Regions from separate parts of the Streptomyces prunicolor genome, predicted to be linked through region 1. Evidence: riboswitches for the same ligand, from Rfam matches in the RefSeq annotation. Region 1 holds a riboswitch; each other region holds the start of a gene.
What was found. A riboswitch is a leader RNA that binds a small molecule or an ion and turns the genes downstream of it on or off. The one in region 1 is predicted to bind S-adenosylmethionine.

Region 1 (4,751 bases):
GAGCACCACCGGGGTCCAACCGGGCGTGCCGTAGCGGGAGTTGATCTCGTCCGCCACCCGCTGCACCTCGGCCGTGTAGTCGCGGTAGACGGCGAGGTCCTGCCGGGAGGGGTAGGCGAACGCCACGTGGACCACCTGTTCCAGCAACTCCGGGTGGTCGTCGAGGAGTTGGCGGTACGCCAGGAGTCCGCGCACGATGTTCTTGGACAGTTCGGTGCGGTCGACGCGGACGATCGTCCTGCGCCCCTCGCCGATCTCCTCGCGCAGCGCGACGATGCGCTCCTCCACGTCCGACTCGTGCGAGCGGGCGCGCAGGAAGTCGGCGTCGGCGCCCAGGCCGTGGACGCCGATCAGCGTGTCACCCGGGCCCCCGGCGAACTCCGTACAGCAGGCCGTGAACGCGTCCGCCCAGCGGTGGGTGAGGAAGCCGAGCCGGTCCGCGCCGAGCATGCCGGTCAGCAGTTGCTCACGGATGTCGTCCGGCAGCATCCGGAAGTAGTCCGTCGGCGCCCACGGCGTGTGCGAGAAGTGGCCGATCCGCAGGTCCGGCCTCAACTCCCGCAGCATTCCCGGCACCAGGCACAGGTGGTAGTCCTGCACGATCGCGACGGCACCCTCCGCCGCCTCATCCGCCAACGCCTCCGCGAACGCCCGGTTGTACGTCTCGTACGACGCCCACTGGCGCCGGAACTCCGCGTCGAAGACCGGCTCCAGCGGGGTCTGGTACAGCATGTGGTGGACGAACCAGAGCACGGAGTTGGCGATGCCGTTGTACGCGTCGGCGTGCACATCTGCCGGGATGTCCAGCATCCGCACGCCGTCCTCGCCGACCCCGCGCCGTACCGCCTCGCGGTCGCCGTCGGACAGTGCCGAGCACACCCACAGCGCGCCCGCGTCCGGGCCGATCGCCGACAGGCCTGACACCAGCCCGCCGCCACCCCGCTTGGCGCGCAGCGAACCGTCGTCGCCCACCTCGTACGAGACCGGGCCGCGATTGGACGCCACGAGCACCTGAGCAGCACCGGACGCGGACGAGGGAGACGACGTAGAAGCCATACGGCACAACCTAGCCCGGCCCGGAAACGCTCAAACGTACGGACGGCCGTCGGCGGACTGTATGAGTCCGTATACGACCGTCCGTGAGCGTCTGTAACTGTGCGGTTATGCGACCTTGCGTGACTGGTACTCGGTGATGTCGGCCATCGGCGGGCGTTCCTCCGTGTCCACGGAGTAGGTGCGCGGCTCGAAACCGTCCGGACCCCGCTCGAACTGGGTGAGGGACGGCCGGATCAGATGCCCGCGGGCCAGCCTCAGCTGAGCCGTGCGGTAGATCTGCGCGGCCATGCGGCCCAGCGCCTGCCCGTCCTGGTGCCGGTGCTTGCGCACGCCCACGTCCACCTGCGCGAGGGCGTCCAGGCCCACCAGGTGCAGCGCGTCGACGAGCATGCCCAGCTCGATGCCGTACCCGACGGGGAACGGCAGTTGTTCGAGCAGGGAGCGGCGGGCCGCGTACTCGCCGCCGAGCGGCTGCACGAAACCGGCCAGCTGCGGCCAGTGCATGTTCAGCAGCGGGCGGGCCATCATCTCGGTGACCCGGCCGCCCTGGCCGGCCGCGCCGCCGAGCGGGCGGTCGTACATCGCCTTGACGAGGTCGACGCCGGGGTCGGTGAGCAGCGGGCCCACGATCCCGGTGACGAAGTCGGAGGAGAACTCCTTCAGGTCCGCGTCGATGAAGCAGACGATGTCGCCGCTGGTGACCAGCAGCGAGCGCCACAGCACCTCGCCCTTGCCGGGCACGGCGGGAATGCGCGGCAGGATGTCGTCCCGGTGCACGACCCGGGCGCCCGCCGCGGCGGCCACCTCGGAGGTGCGGTCGGTCGACCCCGAGTCGACGACGACGATCTCGTCGACGAGCGGGACCTGCTGCATGAGGTCGTGACGGATGATCGCGACGATGTCGCCGACCGTCGCTTCCTCGTTGAGCGCGGGGAGCACGACGGAGACCGACTGGCCCGTACGGTGCTTCGCGGCCAGGATCTTGTGGAGCGGCCGGTCGGTCATGGACCAGGAGCGGGTGCTCAGCCAGTGCTCGACTTCCTTCAGCACGTTGCGCGGCTCCTCTGCGTTCTCTCGGCGATCAGTGATCACACAGAGTGTGTGATCCATCTCGCGGTTCGGACGGCTCACTCAACTGTCCTGGCCTTCGGTTACAGTCTTGAACAACGCTGATGACCATCGCATGTCGGGGGTCGTCAACGCTCACGCAAGTGACACAACCGCATACACAACTGAACACCGCTCATCCAGAGGGGCAGAGGGATACGGCCCGTTGAAGCCCCGGCAACCCTCCAGCCGGTCTTGGCACGCAGCTAGCACGCTGACGTGGTGAGGCTCCCGGCTCGGGAAGGTGCCAAATCCGTCTCATGGCGAAATGCGTCATGAGGAAGATGAGGAAAGGGCCTCGCCTCCATGGCTGCGCAGACTGTTGCAAGCACCACGAACCCCGTAGACGCCGTTGATCTCGGCCCCGCCGCCGCGCTGTCCTGCCGCGAGTGCGGCCACCGCGTCCCGCTCGGCCCGGTCTTCGCGTGCGAGGAGTGTTTCGGCCCGCTGGAGATCGCCTACGACTTCTCGGGCTACGACACCGAAGAGCTCCGCAAGCGCATCGAAGCGGGCCCCGCGAACATCTGGCGTTACGCGCCCCTGCTGCCCGTCCCCGCCGACGTGGCCGACAAGCCGAACATCAACCCCGGCTGGACCAAGCTCGTCCAGGCCGACAACCTCGCCCGCGAACTGGGCGTCGACGCGGGCAAGTTGTTCGTCAAGGACGACTCCGGCAACCCGACGCACTCCTTCAAGGACCGCGTCGTGGCCCAGGCCATCGAAGCGGCCCGCGCCTTCAACTTCACCACCCTCTCCTGCTCCTCCACCGGCAACCTCGCCGGCGCCGTCGGTGCCGCCGCGGCCCGCGCCGGCTTCCGCTCCTGCGTGTTCATCCCGCACGACCTGGAGCAGGGCAAGGTCGTCATGGCCGCGATCTACGGCGGCGAGCTCGTCGGCATCGAGGGCAACTACGACGACGTGAACCGCTTCTGCTCCGAGCTGATCGGCGACCCGGCGGGCGAGGGCTGGGGCTTCGTCAACGTCAACCTCCGGCCGTACTACGCGGAGGGCTCCAAGACCCTGGCGTACGAGATCTGCGAGCAGCTGGGGTGGCGGCTGCCGGACCAGCTGGTCGTGCCGATCGCCTCCGGGTCGCAGCTCACGAAGATCGACAAGGGCCTGCAGGAGCTGATCAAGCTCGGGCTCGTCGAGGACAAGCCGTACAAGATCTTCGGGGCGCAGGCGGAGGGGTGTTCGCCGGTTTCCGTCGCCTACAAGGCGGGGCATGACGTCGTACGGCCGCAGAAGCCGAACACGATCGCCAAGTCGCTCGCCATCGGGAACCCCGCGGATGGTCCTTACGTGCTGGACATTGCTCGGCGGACCGGTGGGGCGGTGGAGGACGTCAATGACGAGCAGGTTGTCGACGCGATCAAGTTGCTTGCGCGGACCGAGGGGATCTTTGCGGAGACCGCGGGTGGGGTGACCGTTGGTGTGGCGAAGAAGCTGATCGAGAACGGGTTGTTGGATCCGACCCTCACGACGGTGGTCCTCAACACGGGCGACGGGCTCAAGACGTTGGACGCGGTTGCCGGTACCGGGCTCACCGCGACGATCCGGCCGAGTCTTGAGTCGTTCAGGGAAGCTGGGCTTGCGTCCTAAGCGTCGTTCTCTGACTGCGGGCCGGTGGGGGCTGGTCGCGCAGTTCCCCGCGCCCCTAGGGCAATCATCTGACCGGAGGTTTCATCGTGAGCGTTAGTGTCCGCATCCCTACCATTCTTCGCACCTACACCGGTGGTCAGGCCGAGGTCTCCGCCGAAGGTGGCACCCTCGCCGAGGTCATCTCGGACCTTGAGAAGAACCACGCCGGGATCTCTGCCCGCGTGCTCGACGATCAGGGCAAGTTGCGGCGGTTCGTCAACGTGTACGTGAATGATGACGATGTGCGGTTCGAGCAGGGGCTGGAGACGGTCACGCCGGACGGGGCCGGCGTCTCGATCATTCCGGCCGTTGCCGGTGGCTGATAATTACCCTCGGTAACGCCGATTACCGAGAGTTCATCGAATTGCCCCCTCCGTGAGAGAAACGGAGGGGGCAATTCTGTATGGTTGAGCGGGGTACAGTTGGGGAACGCGCTCCACTCCGCATGCCGGACGCATATGAGTACCGGCTCCGCGTGCGATGAGAAGTAGCCAAAGTGTGTAGGCATTTTGCGCGTTATGTTCTCTTTATCGGGCCCGACTTGCCCTGAAGTCGGACGAATTCTCCGTATATTCCCGACCGGTCCTGCCCGGAATTCTCGTCGGATTGACCTGTTGCAGACGGCAGTTGGGCGGATACATTCGGCCGCGGTCGACGCGTTCCGGCGCACGCCCCCAAACCTGTGGGGGGTGAGGTCTGACCCGGATCCGCGAAGTGCGGGTCCGTGCAAGGGCCAGTAATAGGGGAGTTAGGCATGGCTCAGGGCACCGTCAAATGGTTCAACGCGGAGAAGGGGTACGGCTTCATCGCGGTCGACGGTGGTGCGGATGTTTTCGTCCACTACAGCGCGATTCAAATGGACGGCTACCGCACCCTGGAAGAGGGTCAGCGGGTCGATTTCGAGATCTCGCAGGGTCAGAAGGGGCCGCAGGCGGACATGGTCCGGC
Region 2 (4,751 bases), 1.9 Mb from region 1:
TGCCGTTCTGGGTGGCCCTTCAGTGGCTGGCGGCGGGCCAGGCAGCGCAGGGGCCCGGTGTGGCGTACCTCGCCCACCTGGTGGGCTTCACGCTGGGGTTCGGCTACGCGTGGGTGAGATTCAGGAAAAAGAAGGGCCCGAAGGGCGGCCTTGGAAGGGCGGTGGCGGGAGACGGGCGGGCGACTAGAGTTGGGCCCGCCCCAGTAACGGTCCCCGAGGGAGAGAACCAGCCGTGATCACCGCGATCGTCCTCATCAAGACCAGCGTGGACCGGATTCCCGAGATCGCCGAGTCGATCGCCGCGCTCGAATCCGTGAGCGAGGTCTTCTCCGTCACCGGGACGTATGACTTGATCGCGATGGTGCGGGTGCGGCAGCACGAGGATCTGGCCGAGGTGATTCCTGGGCGGATCAGCAAGATCCCCGGGGTGGAGGGGACGGATACGCACGTGGCGTTTCGGACTTACTCGCAGCATGACCTTGAGGCTGCGTTCGCTATTGGGCTGGACTCCTAGCGGGCGCGCAGCCGCTTCCACAGGGCGACCAGCGCACCCCAGTCCACGACCTCCCAGGCCGTTACCTCGGTGCGGTGCGGGTTGCCGTCTGTGTCCTTGCCCAGCAGCACAAGCCGGACGTCTCGTGGCCGCAGCCACCATGACGACGGCACGGGAAAGTCCGGCAGGTCGACGGCGGGATACGGCTCCCGCATCTCGGCCCAGCGGTACACCAGCAGCCCGCCCGGCACGAACACCCCGTGCGCGTCCGCCGTGAGCGGGCCGAAGGTGACCTGCCGGCCCTTCTCGATCCGGTCGAGCATCGCCGGTGCCTGAGCCTCGGCCACCCGCTTCCGGACGTGCTCGGCGGCGGACCGGATCCGCAGGTTCTCGAAGGGCTCGACGACCATCGGCCCCAGCTCGGTCCGCCGCTCGTCGAGCAGGAAGCCCTGTTCCGTCCCGTCGCCGAACCGCAGCAGGTGTCGATGGGCCAAGGTGTACCAAGCCCTGTCGTTCTGCTCGTTGCTGGTGACGATCACGTCGACGGTGGAGCGCCAGCGCGTCACGTCCGCCCAGCGACGGACCCGCACACCGGACCCGAGGACAAGTCCCTCCTCGTACAGGTGGACCCGCTTCCCGCCGAGGAGCCGCGGCGCACGCCGTACAACCGCCTCGCCCAGCGGCTCGCCCAGGCCTTCGGCCGCCGCCGCTCCGCTCACCCCAGGTGGTATCCCCACCCCTGGATGGTCACACGGCCGGCACGCAACGGCCGTCCTGCGTACGGTAGTTCCACTTCGCGCCGTCAGTCACGAGCTCCCGTACCGCCGTCACGAACCGCTCGACGTGCTCGTCCGGGGTGCCCGCGCCGAAGCTCACGCGGATCGCGTTCAGGGACTTCTCGCCCGGTGCGGCCTCCGGGGCGCCGCACTCACCCTGGGTCTGGGGGTCGGTGCCCAGGAGGGTGCGGAGCAAGGGGTGGGCGCAGAAGAGGCCGTCGCGGACGCCGATGCCGTACTCGGCGGAGAGGGCGGCGGCGAAATGGGAGCTGTTCCAGCCGTCGACGACGAAGGAGATCACGCCGACGCGCGGGGCGTCGTCGCCGAACAGCGACAGCACCTTGACCTCCGGGACCTCGGCCAGGCCCGCCCGTACCTTCTCGATCAGGTGCTGCTCGCGGGCGACCAGCGTGTCGAAGCCCGCCTCCGTCAGCGCCTTGCAGGCCGACGCGATGGAGTAGGCGCCGATGACGTTCGGGGAGCCGGCCTCGTGGCGGGCGGCGCTGTCGTGCCACTCCACGTCCACTCCCCCGTCCTCGCGCCGGGAGACCTTGCGGCTGGCGCCGCCGCCCGCGAGGTAGGGGTCGGCCGCCTGGAGCCAGTCGGCACGGCCGGCCAGGACGCCCGAGCCGAACGGGGCGTACAGCTTGTGGCCGGAGAAGGCGATCCAGTCGACGTCGAGGTCCTGGACGGACACCGGGTGGTGCGGGGCGAGTTGGGCGGCGTCCAGGACGATACGGGCGCCGTGGGCGTGCGCGGCGGCGGCCAGTTCACGGACCGGCCACAGCTCGCCGGTGACGTTCGAGGCGCCGGTGACGCAGACCAGGGCCGGGCCCTGCGGGTCACGGGCGGCGAGGGCCCGCTCCAAGGTCTCGACGGCCTGGGCCGGGGTGCGCGGGGCGTTGAGGTAGGTGACCCGGGCGTCCTTCCAGGGGAGCAGGGACGCGTGATGCTCGGTCTCGAAGACGAAGACCTGGCAGTCGGCGGGGAGCGCCGCGGCGAGGAGATTCAGGGAGTCCGTGGTCGAGCGGGTGAAGATCAGCTGGTCGTCGGGGCGGCAGTCCAGGAACTCCTCGACCGTCCTGCGGGCGTTCTCGAACAGGTCGGTGGAGAGCTGCGAGAGGTAGCCGGCGCCACGGTGCACGCTGCCGTAGTACGGGGCGTAGGCCGCCACGTCGTCCCAGACGCGCTGGAGGGCGGGGGCGCTGGCCGCGTAGTCGAGCGCCGCGTAGGTGACTTCGCCGCCCGTGACGAGCGGGACGGTGACATCCCGGCCGAGAACGGACAGCGGGGCACAAATGGTCCGGGCGGCGGCAACGGTGGAGACAGACATGGCGAACTCCCGTAAGAGGCAGGCGAATTCACTGCGCGAGCGGACATGGCTTCGGCGCAGGAAAGGGTGAAAAGGGGATGTGCGGAGTGGGGGCTTCGCGCCCTATCGCATTCGCTTGCTCACAGAGGGCTCCCTCGAGACCAGGACCCCTGGTGTCTTTCGAGGGGCCCGCGCTTGCCGCAGACCTCGCTGCCTACGGCCTGGTCTTCACCCGGGGCACCCCGCCACGGACGGAGGGTTGCCGGACAGTCGGCCGGGGCCTCATGACTGTCACTCATGACCTGGTCAGAAAACTTACGCGAGGTGATCGTCGTCCCGCAACCCGTGTCCGGATCGCGGGACGACAGCCACCTCGGACTCGCTACGCGTTACTGACCGCCGCCCAGCGCTCCAGCGTGCGCTTCGCGGCCCCCGAGTCGATCGACTCGGCCGCCTTCACCATCCCGGCCCTGATCCGGTCCGCCAGCGGCCCGTCCCCGGCCTCAAGGGCCACCAGCGCCGCCGCCGAGTTCAGGAGTACGGCGTCCCGCACCGGGCCCGTCTCGCCGTCCAGGAGGCGCCGGGCGACGTCGGCGTTGTACTCGGGGTCGGCGCCGCGCAGGGCCTCCACGGGGACCAGTTCGAGGCCTACGTCCCGCGGGTCGAAGGACTCCTCGGTGACCTTGCCGTCGCGGACGATCCACACCCGGGAAGTCGCCGTGGTCGTCAGCTCGTCGAGGCCGTCGTCGCCGCGGAACACCAGGGAGGAGTTCCCTCGCTCGGCGAAGACGCCCGCGATGATGGGCGCCATCCGCGGGTCCGCGACCCCGACCGCCTGCGCCCGCACCTTGGCGGGGTTGGTCAGCGGGCCCAGTGCGTTGAACACCGTACGGATGCCCAACTGGCCGCGCGCTGCGCCCGCGTGACGCAGCGCCGGGTGGAACTTGACCGCGAAGCAGAACGTGATCCCGGCCTCCTCGGCGACCTCGGCCACCCGCTTCGGGGTGAGCTCCAGGTTGACGCCGAGACGCTCCAGGACGTCGGAGGCGCCGGACGCGGAGGACGCGGCCCGGTTGCCGTGCTTGACGACCTTCGCGCCCGTGCCGGCGATCACGATCGAGGACATCGTGGAGATGTTCACCGTCTTGGCGCCGTCGCCGCCGGTGCCGACGATGTCCACCGTCTTCCCGGACACCTCGATCACGTTCGCGTGCTCGTACATCGCGCGCACGAGACCCGTGATCTCCTCGACGGTCTCGCCCTTGGCCCGCAACGCCACCACGAACCCGGCGATCTGCGCGTCCGTCGCCTCACCGCGCATGATCTGGTCCATCGCCCAGAACGTGGCGTCGGCGTCCTGGTCCTGGCCGTACAGCAGGGAGTTCAGTACCTCGGGCCAGGAACGGGCCGCCGCGGTGTCGCCTCCAGCGGGGGTCACAGCGCTCATACGGCCGCTCCTGAGTGTCGTAGAAACATGGTTGGAAATATGCGGTCCCCACCCTATCCAGCGCGGGACACGGCGAAGGGCCCCGTCCGGTGTTCGGACGGGGCCCTTCGACTGTGGCGTGGCGACGCCTCAGCGATCAGTGGTGGCCGTGGCCGCTCGTGATCTCCTTGTACTCCTCGACGGTGGGCTTGGGGATCTGGGACTCCTCGCCGTAGTACGCCTCGCTCAGCTTGGCGCGCAGCTTCTGGGAGCCCTTCACCTTGCGCTCGACACCGTTCGCGTCGACCGTCGCGCCGATCGCGGCCGGCTCGTACTGCTCGTGCGCGGTGAGCGTGTGCAGTGCGTCCTGGCTGAGCGGCTCGTGGATCTCGACGAACTCACCGTGCGGCAGGCGCTTGATGATGCCGGACTCGCGGCCGTGCAGCACCTTGTCCCGGTCGCGGCGCTGAAGGCCGAGGCAGACCCGCTTGGTGGCGATGAAGACCAGCACCGGCACCACGAAGAAGCCGACGCGCACCGCCCAGGTGATCGAGTTGATCGACAGGTGGAAGTGCGTGGCCCAGATGTCGTTGCCGCCACCGACGAGCAGGACGAAGTACCACGAGATCCACGCGGCACCGAAGGCCGTACGGGTCGGGACGTTGCGCGGGCGGTCCAGGATGTGGTGCTCGCGCTTGTCGCCGGTGACCCAGGACTCGATGAACGGGTAGACCGCGATCGCGA
Region 3 (4,751 bases), 4.9 Mb from region 1:
ACGCGAAGTAGCGGCGCCGACGTAGGAGAAGCAGCGGCCGGTTATGTCCACGGGCCGGGCATCGGTGCCCGACCCGTGGACGCCCTCTTGACCCCGGGCGACAGCGGATCGACACTCCAGTAGGGAATCCTAGTGAACAGGTAGGGAAACAATGGGGCGCCTTGAGTCGGTCATCACCAGCCGCGTGGACCGTTCGCCTCTTCTGACCTCCCGCCGTCACATCGACCTGCTGCGGGTCTGCAGCGCGATCAGCCCCCTGCGCTGAGCCCCCGTCCTCCGCTCGACGACGCTTCCGCCGCGCGTACGTCCACGCGCCCGTACCCGGGGAGTCCCATGTCCAGCACGCCTCTCGCCGCCATCCCCTCACCCAGGTCCGCCCCCACGTTCCGGGGCCGGATCGGCCGCGACGCGCGCAGCGGGCACTACGCCGTGCCGCGCCGCTACCGCCTCCATCTCTCCACCGCCTGCGCCGACGGCCTGCGCATCGCCGTCACCCACAGCCTGCTAGGCCTCGACGAGAGCTGTCCGGCCGTGTTCCTCTCCGCCGTACCCGACTGTCCGAGTGGTGGACACTCCGCGCTGCGCCCGCTCTACGAGGCGAGCGCGCACCGCTACTCAGGACCGGCCGCCGCGCCGGTGCTCAGCGACGACTGGTCCGGCCGGATCGTCAGCACCCACGCCCCCGACATCACGCGCGACCTCGCCCGGCACTTCGGTGAGGGCGGACCCCAGCTGTACCCGTGCGGCGCCGAGTCGGAGATCGAGGCCGTCGAGCGGCTGTGCGCCGAAGGCATCGAGGACGCCGCGCAGCGCGCCGGCGCGGCCGGTGTCGAACAGGACGAGCGCGACGAGGCGTTGGGCCGGCTGCTGGAGACGCTCGGTTCGCTCGACCGCTGGCTGGACGGCCGCGAGCACATGATCCGCGACGAACTCACCGCCGCCGACATCGAGTTGTGGGTGTCACTGGTCCAACTCGACACCGTGCACCGCAACCACCTGGACGCCGCCGCCGTGCAGCGCATCGCCGACCACCCCCACCTGTGGGCCTACGCCCGCCGGCTGGCCGCCCACCCGGCCTTCGGTGCCCACCTCGACCTCGACGGCATCGCCCGCCGCCACCACGCCCATTGCCGGGGCCTGGAGGCCGCCGGCGCGGCTGTCCAGATCCTGGACTGGGCGGCCCACGCGGCGGACGAAAGTGGAGCTTGCCGCAGCTGAGCGCGTTCTGTGGCGTCCAGTTGCTGGACGGCCATTGACATACGTTCGGACAATTGTCTTAACTTGCGACCCAGAACGGTCATGAGTGTCAGCGACAAGCCCTGGCTTGCTGACCGGCAACCCTCGCACGCGGTGGGGTGCCCCAGGTGACGACCGGACCGGATGACGTTCGGTAAGCGCGAAGCCCTGCGGGGCCGGAACAGTGACAGGTGACGCCATGTACGCAGCTCCCAGGACGGCCACATGCCGCCCGCAGGGCTGCGTGCGGTCGTACGCCAACCTGTTCGTCGCCGACCGCGCTGTCGATCTGCTCCGGGTCAGCAGCGCACTGTGTACCGCGTCGGGCCGCGCCCGCTGTCGGGTCTGACGACCAGTCGGCCGACGCACTTCTGACGCACACCCGATCCCGTCGGTGTGCCTGCCCCCTCCCCGCCCCCGGTCCCGTGCACCCGCGTGTGCCGTCCGCCGTCGCGCGTCCACCGCCACGGACCGGGGTCTGTGAACCTGCCGGAGCCCACCATGAGTGAACCCCCAGGCACCACCGTGTCCCTGGCCGATGCCCCGTCGACTGATGCCCCGTCAAAACCCCTCACCGCACAGCGAGTTCAGCCGCTGCGCCGACCCGGCCGGTGGATCGTCACCCTGGTCGTGCTGGTGCTGGTCGCCCAGTTCATCCACGGACTGGCCACCAACCCCTTCTACCAGTGGAGCCGCTTCGGCTACTGGTTCCTGCGCCCGACGATCCTCGACGGACTCGTCGTCACCCTCGAAGTGGCCGCGCTGAGCGCGGTGTTGGGCCTCCTCGGCGGCATCCTGCTCGCCCTGGCCCGGCTCTCCAAGAGCCCGGTACTGCGCGCGGCGAGCTGGACCTACGTATGGGCACTGCGCTCGATCCCGCTCATCGTGGTATTGATCTTCCTCTACAACTTCAGCGCTCTGTATCAAACGCTCAGCATCGGCGTCCCCTTCGGCCCCGCCTTCTTCTCCTTCGACGAGTCGAAGCTCGCCACCGACATGGCCGTAGCCGTCGTCGGCCTCAGCCTCAACGAGGCGGCGTACGCGGCCGAAGTGGTCCGCGGCGGCATCCTCTCCGTCGACCAGGGCCAGCACGAGGCGGCCGCCGCCCTCGGCCTGCCGAAGGGCTACCAGTTCCGCAGAATCGTCTTCCCGCAGGCGCTGCGCTCCATCACCCCGAACTACGTCAACCAGCTGATCGGCCTGATCAAGAGCACCTCCCTGGTCTTCTACGTCTCGCTGCTCGACCTGTTCGGATCCGCGCAGACGATGGGCTCCACCTACCCCGGCGACATCGTGCCGCTGCTCCTGGTCGTCACCGTCTGGTACCTGATCCTGACCAGCGTCGTGTCCGTCGTCCAGTTCTACGTCGAGCGGCACTACGCCCGGGGCGCCACCCGCTCCCTGCCGCCGACCCCGATCCAGAAACTCCGCGCCGGTGTCACCGAACTGCGGGCCCGCATCCGCAGGGAGGCCTCGATATGACCGTGAAGACAGCCGAACCGCTCGCGGACATCACGCCCGCCGCCGTAGAAGTGCACGACGTGCACAAGTGGTACGGCGCCCACCGGGTCCTGGACGGCGTCGACTTGACGGTGCGGCCCGGCGAGGTCACCGTGATCCTCGGCCCGTCCGGCTCCGGCAAGTCCACGCTGCTGCGGGTCATCAACCACCTGGAGAAGCCCGAGATCGGCTATGTCAGCGTCAACGGCGAGCTGATCGGGGTGAAGCAACAGGGCGGCAGGCTCAAGGAGTTGAGCGAGCGGGCCATCCTCGCCCAGCGTGGCCGGATCGGGTTCGTCTTCCAGAACTTCAACCTCTTCCCGCACCTGACCGTCCTGGAGAACGTGGCCGCCGCCCCGGTCGCCACCGGCAGGCTCGGCAAGCCCGAAGCCCTGCAACTGGCAAGGGAGTTGCTCGGCCGCGTCGGTCTCGCCGAGAAGACCGGCGCCTACCCGAGGCAGCTGTCCGGCGGCCAGCAGCAGCGCGTCGCCATCGCGCGGGCCCTCGCCCTGCGTCCCGGCGTCATCCTCTTCGACGAACCGACCTCGGCCCTCGACCCCGAACTCGTCGGCGAAGTCCTCGCCGTCATCAAGGACTTGGCGACCAGCGGCACCACCCTCGTCATCGTCACCCACGAGATCGGCTTCGCCCGCGAGGTCGCCGACCGGGTCGTCTTCATCGACGGCGGAAAGATCGTCGAGCAGGGCCCGCCGCACGAGGTCCTCGACAAGCCACAGCACGAGCGGACCAGGGACTTCCTCAGCAAGGTCCTCTGAGCCCCGCCTCCACTTTCACCAGCCCCTTTCACCAGCCCCGAACACCGAGCCTAGGAACAGCCATGTCTACGCCCAGCCTTCGCAGCAGACTCACTCGCGGACTCACCGCGGGAACCGTCCTCGCTTCCCTCGCCGGCGGGCTCGCGGCCTGCGGCGGCGACAGTGACGCGGCCACCACCACCGACAGCGCCGCCGGTACGGTCACCGTGGGCGCCCTGTCCAACGGCGCCGCCAAGGAGGCCACGCTCAAGGTCGCCGAAGTGAAGTCGATCAGCGCCGAGTTGCCCAAGTCCATAGCGAAGAGCGGCACGTTGGAGATCGGCGTCGGCTTCCTGCCCGCCGGTTCCCCGCCGCTCGGCTACGTCGGCTCGGACCAGAAGACCCTCACCGGCTCGGAGACCGACATAGCGCGCCTGGTCGCCGCCGTCCTCGGTCTCAAGCCGGAGCTGAAGAACTCCACTTGGGAGAACCTCTTCATCGGACTGGACAGCGGCAAGGTCGACGTCGCCTTCTCCAACGTCACCGACACCGAGGAGCGCAAGGCGAAGTACGAGTTCGCCTCCTACCGCGAGGACAACCTCGGCTTCGCGGTGAAGGCGAGCAACTCCTGGAACTTCGAAGGCAATTACGAGAACCTCGCCGACAAGACCGTCGCCGTGGGCGCGGGCACCAACCAGGAGCGGATCCTCCTGGAGTGGAAGAAGAAGCTGGCCGCCGAAGGCAAGAAGGCGCTCACCGTCAAGTACTTCCAGGACAACAACAGCACCTACCTCGCGCTGGCCGCCGGAAAGATCGACGCCTACCTCGCCCCGAACCCCTCGGTCGCCTACCAGGTCTCCTCGACCAAGGGCTCCGCGAAGGCGGTCCGGAACGCGGGCACGTACTCCGGCGCCGGATCCTCCCTCCAAGGTCTGATCGCGGCCACCGCGAAGAAGAACAGCGGCCTCGCCAAGCCCCTCGCGGACGCCATCAACTACCTGATCAAGAACGGGCAGTACGCCAAGTGGCTGGCCGCCTGGAACCTCTCCAACGAGGCCGTCGCCAAGTCCGAGGTCAACCCGCCCGGACTGCCGGTGACCGACTCCTGACCCACCCTCTCGGCAAGGGGACCCCACCACGTCACGGCGGGGTCCCCACCCGCGCGACCAGCACTGGAGCCGTCACCCGATGTCTTCCACCGCCAGCATCGAAACCACCACGTCCAAGTCCATGTCCACGTCCCACGTGCTGGACAACCCC
Region 4 (4,751 bases), 4.7 Mb from region 1:
TTGCCGAGGTAGTCGGCGTACTGCACCAGGACCGGCTTGTCGAAGCCGTACTCGTGGCGCAGCGCGGCGAGTTGTGCCGGATCGACCTGACCGGAGTCCATTCCGGCACCGGCCATCGCCGTGACCGGATCACCGGGCAGGAAGTCGAGCACCAGGAAGGACACCGTGTAGGCCGCCCACAGCACCCCGACCGCCTGGGCGAGCCGTTTGATCACATAGCGGCGCATGCGTCAGCCGATCCAGGTGTCGTGCAGCTGGATCCGGCTGGAGGCGTCGAAGTTCAGTCCGTGCACCTTGTTCGACACGCCGATCTGGGTCTGGAGCTCCACCACCGGTGCGTAGTAGGCGTTCCGCACGATCAACTGCTGAGCCTGCTCGACGAGTTGCTTGCGCTTGGCGGCGTCGGTGGTCGCCGCCTGCCCGGTCAGCGCGGTGTCCAGCGCGGTCACGGGAACGCGGTAGAAGTTGGCGAGTCTGGTGGAGAAGGAGTTGCGCAGGATGTCCGGGTCGGCACGGGTGATGTTCCCCCACGCCGCGTCGTAATCGCCCGACTGCAGTGTCGGGGCGAGCTGGGTGACCTGGAGCTGCTTGAGCGTCAGGCCGACGCCCACCGCCTTGAGTTGCTGCTGGATCAGCTCCAACGCGGGCTGGTTGGTGGCCGAGTTGGGTATCCAGTCGACGGCCAGGGTCAGCTTCTTGCCGTCCTTGGTGCGGATGCCGTCGTCGCCGGTCTTCCAACCGGCCGCTTCCAGAAGGGACTTGGCCTTGGCCGCGTCGGTCGTCAGGTCCGAGGAGAGGTCCGCGTAGTCGGGTGTGGTGTGCGCCAGGACGCTGGTCGCGGGCTGGGTCCCGGTCGGAAACACGGTATCGGCGATCTGCCCCCGGTCGATGGCGAACCCGATGGCCTGCCGCACTCGGGCGTCCTTCAGGGCGGGCCGCGCGTTGTTGAAGGCCAGTCCGAACACCACGCCGGGGTTGGCCCGCCGCTGAAGGGTGACCTGGCCGCCGTTCAGCGCCGCCTCGTTGGCCTTGCCGACGCTGCTGATCGCGTTCACCTGCCCGGACTGGAGACTGCCGGCCCGCACACCCGCCTCGGGCACGACCTTGAAGACGACCTTGTCCAGGTAGGCCTCGCCGCTCTTGTGCCACAGCGAGGAACCCCAGGCGTACCCGGTGCGCTTGGCGAGCGTGATCGACTGGTTCTGCACGTACTGCTTCAGCGTGAAGGGCCCGGAGCCGACCACTCCCTGGCTGCACTTCTGCTGCGGGCTCTTCTTCACGCTCGCCGACGACTCGATGCCCAGCGAGTGGGTCGAAGTGGCTTGCAGGAACTGGGCGTTGGGCTGCTTGAAGGTCACCTTGACGGTGAGCGGGTCGATCACGGTCGTGCTCGTGACGCCGCTGAGATAGCCCTCGGCGAGGGTGCCCAGCGCACCCAGCTTCGGCACCGCGTCGAAGTTGTCCTTGACCACCTGGGCGGTCAGCTTCGATCCGTCGCTGAAGGTGACACCCGATCTGAGACGGAAGGTGAACGCCGTCGCGTCGGAGCTGATGTCCCAGCTCTTCGCGAGCCACGGCACGATCTTGCCGGTCTCGGGGTCCTGGTCGGTGAGGGAGTCCACGATCTGCCGCACCGAGTAGATGGTGTCGTTGCTGGCCACCTGCTGCGGGTCCACACACCCGGCGTCGGAGCCCACCGCGAAGGTCAGGGTGCCACCGGACTTCGCCGGTCCACCGCCGCTGCCCGAGCCGCCGCCGCTGCCGGATCCGCAGGCGGTGAGCAGGACGCTGGTGGTCAGGAGGGCGGCCAGCGCCGCCGATCGGTTGGGCCGGATGTCCGGATGTGCTCTCACGGAGGGTGCTCCTACTCGTGTCACTACGCGGGTGATGCCCTGCGGCGCATGGCCGCGCGCGGGTGTGCGGCCCCGGTCGGCGCTATGGCGACAACGGGACGGCGGGGTTCAGGGGTGGGGCGAGAGGGGGAGAGGGAAGGGGGAGATGCGGGGCGGCCGCGGAACAGGTCCGTGGGCGTACGTACGGACGAGACCGCGAGAGGCTGCGGGCGAACGCCTGCCGGCCGCGACGGACGTCAGACAGACGTCAGACGGACGTGGTCAGAGCGGGCCGGACAGTGGTCAGGCGTGACACAGGCAGCTGGTGAAGCGCTGCAGGTCGATGTGGCGGCGGCGGGAGAGGCGGGAGAACACCGTCGCGGCCGTCAGGGAAACAGGGGAAGCGGTCGAGGCACGCTGGTCACTGCCGTGTCGCATGACCGTCCTCCACATCTCCGTCCCCGGTCACGGGGTTCCGCGCTTGCAGAGATCGTCGGTGACCCTGCCGGGCTTTCACCTGGAGCACCCCACCGCGTCGGAGGGTTGCCGGTCAGCAAGCCAGGGCTTCACGCTGACACTCGATGCCGATCGTGATCGTACGGAGCGGCGTCGTCGTACGTCAATGGTGGGTCGGAAGGCTCGCCAACTCCACGGCGGGCCATGCCTGTTGCCCTTGTCCGCAGCCGCAACAGGGTGTTCGCGGTCACGGCCGGTCCGTTCCTGCGTGTGTCGTCAGGACGGCCACTCCGGTTCGGCGAGGGTCGCGGTGAGGGCGTCGAGGAGTACTTGGGCGGGTTGGGACGCGGGCGGTTTGCCGTGGACGGCGGCCACGACCTGTCTGCGCATGCCGTCGATGCGGTGGAGCCTGACCCCGGGGTGCCTGTTGGCGAGGAGAGTGAGTCCCGGCAGCAGGCTCACGCCGAGTCCGGCCGCGACGAGCGCCTGTACGGCGACGTAGTCGTCGGTCTCGAACTCGACGATCGGCGAGAACCCGGCGCGCCCGCAGGCCGCGACGAGATGCTCGCGGCAGCGTTCGCACCCGGCGATCCAGCGCGTGTCGGCATAGGTGGCCAGGTCGGTCCGTGCTCCGTCCCAGGAGCGGTCCGCCGGTGTGACCACGTACAACGGTTCGTCGAGGAGCGGTGTCATCGTGGTGTCGCGGCGATCGCGCTGGGGCGGGTCGCCGTGCTCGAAGATCAGCGCCACGTCGACGTCGTTCTCGCGCAGGGCGTTGAGCGCGTCCGGAGGCTCCGCCTCCCGCAAGGTCAGCTCGATGCCGGGATACCGGTCCAGGACGCGGGCGGCGGCGAGCGGCACCAGGGTGGCCAACGCCGAGGGAAAGGCGGCCAGTCGGACCCGGCCGGTGCGCAGCCCGGCCAGCTCGTCCAGTTCGGCGTGCACCGACTCCACCTGCGCGAGGATCGACTCGGCGCGGTCCACCAGCAGCCGGCCGGCCTCCGTGAGCCGGATACCGCGCCCCATCCGCTGCAACAGCGGCATGCCGACCTCGGCTTCGAGCTTGGCGAGTTGATGGCTCACCGACGGCTGCGCGTAGTGCAGTGCCTCGGCGGCTGCCGTGATCGAACCCTCGCGGGCGACGGCGACCAATACGCGCAACCGACTCAAGTCGATCATTCGCGAATCATAGACCGCGTCGATGACAGCCTCGAAAACACGCATTGGACCATTACCGGACCTACTGCGACGGTGAATCGATAGTGGGTGCGAGAGATCGCGGCCGCATGTCCTCGCGTCGGCGATCTCACCCCGTCACGCGTGCCCGGCCCCCGGGCGCGGAAAGGAGATGCCGCATGACCACGGTTGTGAATCCACCGTCGCGATCGATGTCGGTGAGCGACAGCGCGGCGCGGACCCTCGCGAACGCCACCAAGACCGTTCCCCAGATGAGCTCCATCACGCCTCGCTGGCTGGTGCATCTGATGTCCTGGGTCCCGGTCGAGGCCGGCATCTACCGGGTGAACAAGGTCGTTCACCCCGAGTCGGTGCGCATCGAATGCGACAACTACGACGAGTCGCCGCTGCCGGACACCTTCGTCGACTACGCACGGGAACCCCGGGAGTACCGGCTCAAGGCCGTCCAGACGGTCCTTGACCTCCACACCCGGATCTCCGACCTGTACTCCAGCCCGCACAACCAGACCGCGCAGCAACTGCGGCTGACCATCGAGGCGGTGAAGGAGCATCAGGAGGGCGAGCTGATCAACAGCCCGGAGTACGGGATGCTGGCCAGCACGGCGGACACGCAGCGGATCTCCACGATGACCGGGCCGCCGACGCCGGACGACCTGGACGCCCTCATCACCAAGGTGTGGAAGCAGCCGGCCTTCTTCCTCACCCACCCCGAGGGGATCGCCGCGTTCGGCCGGGAATGCACCCGGCGAGGTGTACCGCCGGCCACGGTGAGCATGTTCGGCTCGCAGTTCCTGACCTGGCGCGGCCTGCCGATCGTCCCGTCGGACAAGGTCCCGCTGGAGAACGGGAAGACGAAGTTCATCCTGCTGCGCACCGGCGAGTCGCGCCAGGGCGTGGTGGGCCTGTTCCAGCCCGGGCTCTCGGGGGAGCAGGGGATGGGGTTGTCGGTGCGCTTCATGCAGATCGACCGCAGTGCCATCGCCTCGTACCTGATCTCCCTGTACTGCTCGCTCGCGGTACTCACCGAGGACGCCCTCGCCGTGCTGGACGACGTCGAGGTGGACAAGTTCCATGACTACGCGCCGAGTTACCGGTAGCCATGACCACGCCCCCGACCACCGGTAACGAAACCGCCCCCGCGTGGCTGCCGGACGAGGAGACGCTGAGCCGAATGGCCGGGGAGTTCTTCCGAGCACTCCCCGGGCAACCGGCGGACACGGAGGCCGCCCCGGTCCTCGACGGCCCGACACAGTGGCCGACGCCGAC

Region 2: it holds a riboswitch for S-adenosylmethionine, as region 1 does, so the genes downstream of both, OG588_RS13060 (aminotransferase class V-fold PLP-dependent enzyme) here and thrC (threonine synthase) in region 1, are expected to answer to the same signal.
Region 3: it holds a riboswitch for S-adenosylmethionine, as region 1 does, so the genes downstream of both, OG588_RS43985 (amino acid ABC transporter permease) here and thrC (threonine synthase) in region 1, are expected to answer to the same signal.
Region 4: it holds a riboswitch for S-adenosylmethionine, as region 1 does, so the genes downstream of both, OG588_RS00395 (putative leader peptide) here and thrC (threonine synthase) in region 1, are expected to answer to the same signal.

The regions. Positions count from the first base shown of each region.
Region 1 is NZ_CP108676.1:4,819,781-4,824,531, reverse strand. It holds gene OG588_RS21790 (trehalose-6-phosphate synthase) at 1-1,056, opposite strand, end outside; gene OG588_RS21785 (glucosyl-3-phosphoglycerate synthase) at 1,162-2,106, opposite strand; SAM riboswitch class I at 2,297-2,454, shown strand; gene thrC (threonine synthase) at 2,470-3,765, shown strand; gene OG588_RS21775 (MoaD/ThiS family protein) at 3,852-4,127, shown strand; gene OG588_RS21770 (cold-shock protein) at 4,559-4,751, shown strand, end outside.
Region 2 is NZ_CP108676.1:2,891,751-2,896,501, forward strand. It holds gene OG588_RS13045 (rhomboid family intramembrane serine protease) at 1-236, shown strand, start outside; gene OG588_RS13050 (Lrp/AsnC family transcriptional regulator) at 233-514, shown strand; gene OG588_RS13055 (hypothetical protein) at 511-1,230, opposite strand; gene OG588_RS13060 (aminotransferase class V-fold PLP-dependent enzyme) at 1,241-2,602, opposite strand; SAM riboswitch class IV at 2,768-2,884, opposite strand; gene trpD (anthranilate phosphoribosyltransferase) at 2,964-4,028, opposite strand; gene OG588_RS13070 (cytochrome bc complex cytochrome b subunit) at 4,165-4,751, opposite strand, start outside.
Region 3 is NZ_CP108676.1:9,717,623-9,722,373, forward strand. It holds gene OG588_RS43970 (alginate lyase family protein) at 1-11, shown strand, start outside; gene OG588_RS43975 (putative leader peptide) at 152-265, shown strand; gene OG588_RS43980 (glutathione S-transferase C-terminal domain-containing protein) at 334-1,218, shown strand; SAM riboswitch class IV at 1,296-1,403, shown strand; gene OG588_RS43985 (amino acid ABC transporter permease) at 1,738-2,718, shown strand; gene OG588_RS43990 (amino acid ABC transporter ATP-binding protein) at 2,715-3,512, shown strand; gene OG588_RS43995 (ABC transporter substrate-binding protein) at 3,575-4,600, shown strand; gene OG588_RS44000 (GNAT family N-acetyltransferase) at 4,680-4,751, shown strand, end outside.
Region 4 is NZ_CP108676.1:99,123-103,873, reverse strand. It holds gene OG588_RS00405 (ABC transporter permease) at 1-227, opposite strand, end outside; gene OG588_RS00400 (ABC transporter substrate-binding protein) at 231-1,853, opposite strand; gene OG588_RS00395 (putative leader peptide) at 2,136-2,270, opposite strand; SAM riboswitch class IV at 2,305-2,418, opposite strand; gene OG588_RS00390 (LysR family transcriptional regulator) at 2,565-3,467, opposite strand; gene OG588_RS00385 (family 2A encapsulin nanocompartment shell protein) at 3,644-4,582, shown strand; gene OG588_RS00380 (family 2A encapsulin nanocompartment cargo protein cysteine desulfurase) at 4,585-4,751, shown strand, end outside.